Regions from separate parts of the Jeotgalibacillus sp. 10bf12 genome, predicted to be linked through region 1. Evidence: a T-box and tRNA genes for the amino acid it is inferred to sense, from the RefSeq annotation. Region 1 holds a T-box; the other holds one or more tRNA genes.

Evidence for each region. The T-box of region 1 lies ahead of thrS (threonine--tRNA ligase). A T-box ahead of a tRNA ligase gene usually reads a tRNA of that ligase, here a tRNA-Thr.
Region 2: it encodes a tRNA-Thr, which carries the amino acid that the T-box ahead of thrS (threonine--tRNA ligase) is inferred to sense. The anticodon was not compared.

The regions. Positions count from the first base shown of each region.
Region 1 covers NZ_CP200276.1:2,954,114-2,957,491, forward strand. Annotated here, with positions in the region: gene thrS (threonine--tRNA ligase) at 1-1,658, opposite strand, end outside; T-box leader at 1,710-1,935, opposite strand; gene dnaI (primosomal protein DnaI) at 2,146-3,084, opposite strand; gene DH10bf12_RS15465 (replication initiation and membrane attachment family protein) at 3,084-3,378, opposite strand, start outside.
Region 2 covers NZ_CP200276.1:3,111,840-3,115,217, forward strand. Annotated here, with positions in the region: tRNA gene DH10bf12_RS16200 (tRNA-Glu) at 102-173, opposite strand; tRNA gene DH10bf12_RS16205 (tRNA-Ser) at 180-270, opposite strand; tRNA gene DH10bf12_RS16210 (tRNA-Asn) at 278-352, opposite strand; tRNA gene DH10bf12_RS16215 (tRNA-Ile) at 360-436, opposite strand; tRNA gene DH10bf12_RS16220 (tRNA-Gly) at 445-518, opposite strand; tRNA gene DH10bf12_RS16225 (tRNA-His) at 528-603, opposite strand; tRNA gene DH10bf12_RS16230 (tRNA-Phe) at 621-693, opposite strand; tRNA gene DH10bf12_RS16235 (tRNA-Asp) at 700-775, opposite strand; tRNA gene DH10bf12_RS16240 (tRNA-Met) at 782-855, opposite strand; tRNA gene DH10bf12_RS16245 (tRNA-Ser) at 876-968, opposite strand; tRNA gene DH10bf12_RS16250 (tRNA-Ile) at 984-1,060, opposite strand; tRNA gene DH10bf12_RS16255 (tRNA-Met) at 1,071-1,147, opposite strand; tRNA gene DH10bf12_RS16260 (tRNA-Ala) at 1,179-1,254, opposite strand; tRNA gene DH10bf12_RS16265 (tRNA-Pro) at 1,272-1,348, opposite strand; tRNA gene DH10bf12_RS16270 (tRNA-Arg) at 1,378-1,454, opposite strand; tRNA gene DH10bf12_RS16275 (tRNA-Gly) at 1,466-1,537, opposite strand; tRNA gene DH10bf12_RS16280 (tRNA-Leu) at 1,554-1,638, opposite strand; tRNA gene DH10bf12_RS16285 (tRNA-Lys) at 1,648-1,723, opposite strand; tRNA gene DH10bf12_RS16290 (tRNA-Thr) at 1,732-1,807, opposite strand; tRNA gene DH10bf12_RS16295 (tRNA-Val) at 1,812-1,887, opposite strand; rRNA gene rrf (5S ribosomal RNA) at 1,906-2,021, opposite strand; rRNA gene DH10bf12_RS16305 (23S ribosomal RNA) at 2,092-3,378, opposite strand, start outside.

The DNA.
Region 1 (3,378 bases):
ATGACCTGTACCTGAACCGGCGCTAACCATGCAGGCAGTGCACCCTTGTGCTCTTCAATCAGGAAGGCTACAAAACGTTCCATTGTTGATACAACACCACGGTGAATGACGACTGGGCGGTGCTGCTTGCCATCTTCACCAATATAATTCAGGTCAAAGCGTTCAGGAAGAAGGAAGTCAAGCTGGACAGTAGACAATGTTTCTTCTTTTCCAATCGCAGTTTTCACCTGAACGTCAAGCTTCGGTCCGTAGAACGCCGCTTCGCCTTCTGCTTCAAAGTAGTCATGGCCCATATCATCCATCGCTTCTTTCAGCATTGCCTGAGCCTTTTCCCACATTTCATTATCGTCAAAGTACTTTTCAGTATCCTCAGGATCACGGTATGAAAGTCGGAATTTATATTCGTGCAAACCGAAATCTTTATAGACTTCTTCAATCAGACGCACAACGCGCTGGAATTCTTCTTTAATTTGATCAGGACGTGCGAAGATATGTGCATCATTCAGTGTCATCGCACGAACACGCTGAAGTCCTGACAGTGCACCTGACATTTCATAGCGGTGCATCAGACCAAGTTCTGCAATTCTGATCGGCAGTTCACGGTAGCTGTGAATATCCTGTTTGTACACCATCATATGGTGAGGGCAGTTCATCGGGCGAAGGACAAGTGTTTCATTATCCATTTCCATCGGTGGGAACATTCCTTCTTCGTAGTGATCCCAGTGTCCGCTTGTTTTGTACAGCTCTGCGCTACCAAGTGCAGGTGTATAAACATGATCGTAGCCTAAAGAAATTTCTTTATCTACAATATAGCGTTCGATTGTCCGGCGGATTGTTGCGCCTTTTGGCAGCCAGATCGGGAGTCCCTGGCCAACGAGCTGAGAGCTTGTAAACAGATCAAGTTCTTTACCGATTTTACGGTGGTCACGCTGCTTCGCTTCCTCAAGCATTTCCAGGTGATGATCCAGGTCTTCTTTTTTGAAGAATGCTGTTCCATAAATACGCTGAAGCATTTTATTATCACTGTCGCCTCTCCAGTATGCGCCGGCAACGCTTAACAGCTTGAATTCTTTAATATGCTTTGTAGACGGAACGTGAATCCCGCGGCAAAGATCAAAGAATTCACCCTGCTTATAGATTGTAACGTCTTCATCTGAAGGAATGGCTTCGATCAGTTCAAGCTTATAAGGGTCATTGATCTCCTTGAACCTCTTGACTGCTTCATCACGGCTGACAACTTCACGTTCAACGTTAATATTGTCTCCAGTGATTTTTTTCATTTCCTTTTCAATACGCGGAAGATCTTCAGTGGAAATTGATGATTCAGTATCAATATCATAGTAAAATCCACCTTCAATGACAGGACCAACACCAAATTTCGCATCAGGGTATAGACGCTTTACTGCCTGTGCCATCAGGTGAGCTGAACTGTGGCGCATAATTTCAAGTGATTCCGCGTCGTCCGGTGTGAGGATGGCTACCTCAGCATCCTGTTCAAGCGGTGTACGAAGGTCCAGAAGCTGACCGTTTACTTTACCGGCAACTGCTTTCTTTTTCAGACCTGAAGAAATGGATGATGCAATTTTTTCAACTGTGATCCCTTTTGGATACTCCTTGCTATTTCCATCAGGAAAAGTCACTTTAATCTGTTCTTCCATGGGTAACACTCCTTCAATTAAATTTTTGCATATAAAAAACCCCATCCCTGGTAAAGGGACGGAGTTATATTAACCCGCGGTTCCACCCTTCTTTCTGAACAAACGTCCAGAATCTCTGGTTCAGCTAACGGGCTGCATCCGGTACAAATTACTTAAGTGTTCACTCGTACGGCTCAAGGGTGGTAAATGCATTTTGCTTCATAAGAGGATTTCAGCCGGTGTCCTCTCTCTCTTGTAATCAGCTTCAAATGATTCGTGTCCCTGTCAGTGCCTTTAATTATAAATTGTTTTGATAAGAGTCATTTTAGATGAGGTTGGATACAAAAGCAAGTTTATTTCTGAAATATCGGCGTTAAATCTCCATTTCAGGCAAACGCCTTCCGCGACTTGCAGGTGAGCCCGCAGGAGTCCCCACCTTCCATTCCAATTACGCTGTTTAACTCCTATTAAATTGCAGCCTGAAAAATAAAAGTCTTCTTAAAATAAATTAAGTATGCCGCTTATTTTTACCCTTCATTTCAACCGGAATAGAAAGGAATTTAATTCTTTCCATGATTCTGGCTGCTTTGACGGGTTCTTCTTCGCCGCGCTGGGAATAGGTCAGATGATGTTCGAGTTCATTGTAGTCAAAGTTCGAACTGAAAAATGTCGGAAGTCCCTCTGCCATTCTATACTGTAATATCGTGCCAAGTACTTCATCACGCGCCCAGCTGGAGAGTGATTCTGCACCAATATCATCTAGCATCAGAATTGAAGACCGTTTAACCGCATCAATTTTCCCTGCGAAAGACTGGTCTCCTAATGACTGCTTCATTTCTTTTAGAAATTCAGGAAAATACAAAATAAAGCTTGCCTTGTTCTGCTTTTTCAATTCATTGGCAACTGCACCCAGCAGATAACTTTTACCAACGCCGAATTTGCCATAGAGATAAAGACCTTTATAATGTTCAGGATCTGCAACGAGCTGATTGACTGTATCTTCTGCTACCTGCAAAGCCTTCATCCTCGTCGGGTTATCCACATCCACCTGATCAAAAGAGGCATTCAGCACATCTTTAGGGACATACATGCTTTGAACCAGCTTTTCAGTATTTCGCTGCTCCTGGGCCGCGATCTGTCTCGGGCATTGCGCATACTGCATATCAATGTAGCCGTTTTGAATCATCAGCTTCGGCTCATATCCCTTCATTGTGTTTTTACATTCCCCAAGACTCGGGCAATCTCCACATTTTCTGGATCTGGTCATAAACTCGTATAATTTGATCATTCCCTGATCAGCTGCGTTTGGTGCGAGCTCATTTTTATGGATTTGTAAAAAATGTTGAATTTCCGGGTCAGCTGCGATTTCCTTTTTCATCATTTCATATCTGCGCTGAAATTCATTTGATCCTGAAATCCGTTTGATCGTTCTGTTAATCGGATCCATTATTCTTCACCTGCTTTGCGCTTTTTCAGTTCGCGTTCTTTTAAATAGCGTTCCCTCTCCTTCAGGAATTCAGGATCCGCTTCATCTTCTGATTCCTCAGAGGTAAACCAGTCAGGAAGCTTTTCTTTTCGAATGGTTTTCTCTTTTCTTGCCGGCTTACTTCCACCTGACTTTTTCCATGTCAGATAGTTTTTATGCTCTTTTTTCGCTTCAGCCATGGCTTCTTCGGCAGTTTGAATACCGATTCTGACCCACTGTGAAGCAATCTGTTCAGTAAAGCCTTTCGTCAGCTTC
Region 2 (3,378 bases), 160 kb from region 1:
TCTACGTTCCCCACGGGTCTCCTGATTAATTGAAAAGAAGTTTATAAGATGACAAAAAAGCAGCATGCCAATCAATTTGATTGGCATGCTGCTTTTAATGATGACCCGTACGGGATTCGAACCCGTGTTACCGCCGTGAAAGGGCGGTGTCTTAACCGCTTGACCAACGGGCCTAAAACTGGCGGAGAAGGAGGGATTTGAACCCTCGCGCCGCTTACGCGACCTACACCCTTAGCAGGGGCGCCTCTTCAGCCACTTGAGTACTTCCCCGTAAAAATGGCTCCACAGGTAGGACTCGAACCTACGACCGATCGGTTAACAGCCGATAGCTCTACCACTGAGCTACTGTGGAACAAATATGGTGGGCCTAAGTGGACTCGAACCACCGACCTCACGCTTATCAGGCGTGCGCTCTAACCAGCTGAGCTATAGGCCCAAATATAATGGAGCGGGTGATGAGAATCGAACTCACGACATCAGCTTGGAAGGCTGAGGTTTTACCACTAAACTACACCCGCATACTCAAATGGGGCGACTGATGGGAATCGAACCCACGAATGCCGGAACCACAATCCGGTGCGTTAACCACTTCGCCACAATCGCCATGACAACAAAAAAGATGGCTTTGGACGGAATCGAACCGCCGACACATGGATTTTCAGTCCATTGCTCTACCAACTGAGCTACAAAGCCGTAAAATGGCGGTCCCGACCGGGATCGAACCGGCGATCTCCTGCGTGACAGGCAGGCATGTTAACCGCTACACCACGGGACCAGATAATTGCGGGGGCAGGATTTGAACCTGCGACCTTCGGGTTATGAGCCCGACGAGCTACCGAACTGCTCCACCCCGCGACGATATTAAGTTAAAAAAATGGAGGAGGTAGAGGGATTCGAACCCCCGCGGGCTGTTACACCCCTGTCGGTTTTCAAGACCGATCCCTTCAGCCGGACTTGGGTATACCTCCGTATGGATAAGACTATGGTGGACCTTGCAGGACTCGAACCTGCGACCGGACGGTTATGAGCCGTCTGCTCTAACCAGCTGAGCTAAAGGTCCTTTATTATATTGGTGGCGGCAGAGGGGATCGAACCCCCGACCTCACGGGTATGAACCGTACGCTCTAGCCAGCTGAGCTACGCCGCCCAATAAATAAAGTAACTTCATAAAATACATATGGTGGAGCCTAGCGGGATCGAACCGCTGACCTCCTGCGTGCAAGGCAGGCGCTCTCCCAGCTGAGCTAAGGCCCCATAATGATTATAAAAGATGGTCGGGAAGACAGGATTTGAACCTGCGACCCCTTGGTCCCAAACCAAGTGCTCTACCAAGCTGAGCTACTCCCCGTCGATTATGTGTTATTCTATGTATTCTTATGGCGCGCCCGAGAGGAGTCGAACCCCTAACCTTTTGATCCGTAGTCAAACGCTCTATCCAATTGAGCTACGGGCGCTGAATAGAGTAAGCGGAAGACGAGATTCGAACTCGCGACCCCCACCTTGGCAAGGTGGTGTTCTACCACTGAACTACTCCCGCATGGTAACTATTAAAATGGTGCGGGTGGAGGGACTTGAACCCCCACGCCTTGCGGCACTAGATCCTAAGTCTAGCGTGTCTGCCAATTCCACCACACCCGCATAAAAACATGGTGAGCCATGAAGGACTCGAACCTTCGACCCTCTGATTAAAAGTCAGATGCTCTACCAACTGAGCTAATGGCTCGAAAAAACTGGTGCCGGCAAGAGGACTTGAACCCCCAACCTACTGATTACAAGTCAGTTGCTCTACCAGTTGAGCTACACCGGCATAATGGTGGAGAATGACGGGCTCGAACCGCCGACCCTCTGCTTGTAAGGCAGATGCTCTCCCAGCTGAGCTAATTCTCCACGGTATTATGTAATACCGCCTAGCGACGTCCTACTCTCACAGGGGGAAACCCCCAACTACCATCGGCGCTGAAGAGCTTAACTTCCGTGTTCGGCATGGGAACGGGTGTGACCTCTTCGCTGTCATCACTAGACTATAAAGGCTCGCGCCTTCAAAACTGGATACGTTCATCAAAGTAAGGGATTTTCCGAGAATCAACCGATTTGGTTAAGTCCTCGATCGATTAGTATTCGTCAGCTGCACATGTCACCATGCTTCCACCTCGAACCTATCTACCTGATCATCTTTCAGGGATCTTACCACTTGCGTGTGGGAAATCTCATCTTGAGGGGGGCTTCATGCTTAGATGCTTTCAGCACTTATCCCGTCCGCACATAGCTACCCAGCGATGCCATTGGCATGACAACTGGTACACCAGCGGTGCGTCCATCCCGGTCCTCTCGTACTAAGGACAGCTCCTCTCAAATTTCCTGCGCCCACGACGGATAGGGACCGAACTGTCTCACGACGTTCTGAACCCAGCTCGCGTACCGCTTTAATGGGCGAACAGCCCAACCCTTGGGACCGACTACAGCCCCAGGATGCGATGAGCCGACATCGAGGTGCCAAACCTCCCCGTCGATGTGGACTCTTGGGGGAGATAAGCCTGTTATCCCCGGGGTAGCTTTTATCCGTTGAGCGATGGCCCTTCCATGCGGAACCACCGGATCACTAAGCCCGTCTTTCGACCCTGCTCGACTTGTAGGTCTCGCAGTCAAGCTCCCTTATGCCTTTACACTCTTCGAATGATTTCCAACCATTCTGAGGGAACCTTTGGGCGCCTCCGTTACTCTTTAGGAGGCGACCGCCCCAGTCAAACTGCCTGCCTGACACTGTCTCCCGGCCCGATAAGGGCCGCGGGTTAGAAGTTCAACACAGCGGGGTAGTATCCCACCAATGCCTCCACCGAAGCTGGCGCTCCGGTTTCTAAGGCTCCTACCTATCCTGTACAAGCTGTGCCAAAATTCAATATCAGGCTGCAGTAAAGCTCCACGGGGTCTTTCCGTCCTGTCGCGGGTAACCTGCATCTTCACAGGTACTATAATTTCACCGAGTCTCTCGTTGAGACAGTGCCCAGATCGTTGCACCTTTCGTGCGGGTCGGAACTTACCCGACAAGGAATTTCGCTACCTTAGGACCGTTATAGTTACGGCCGCCGTTTACTGGGGCTTCAATTCGCACCTTCGCTTGCGCTAAGCACTCCTCTTAACCTTCCAGCACCGGGCAGGTGTCAGCCCCTATACTTCACCTTACGGTTTCGCAGAGACCTGTGTTTTTGCTAAACAGTCGCCTGGGCCTATTCACTGCGGCTCTCTCGGGCTTGCACCCTAATAGAGCACCCCTTCTCCCGAAGTTACGGGGTCATTTTGCCGAGTTCCTTAACGAGAGTTCACTCGCTCACCTTAGGATTCTCTCCTCGCCTACCTGTGTCGGTTTGCGGTACGGGCACC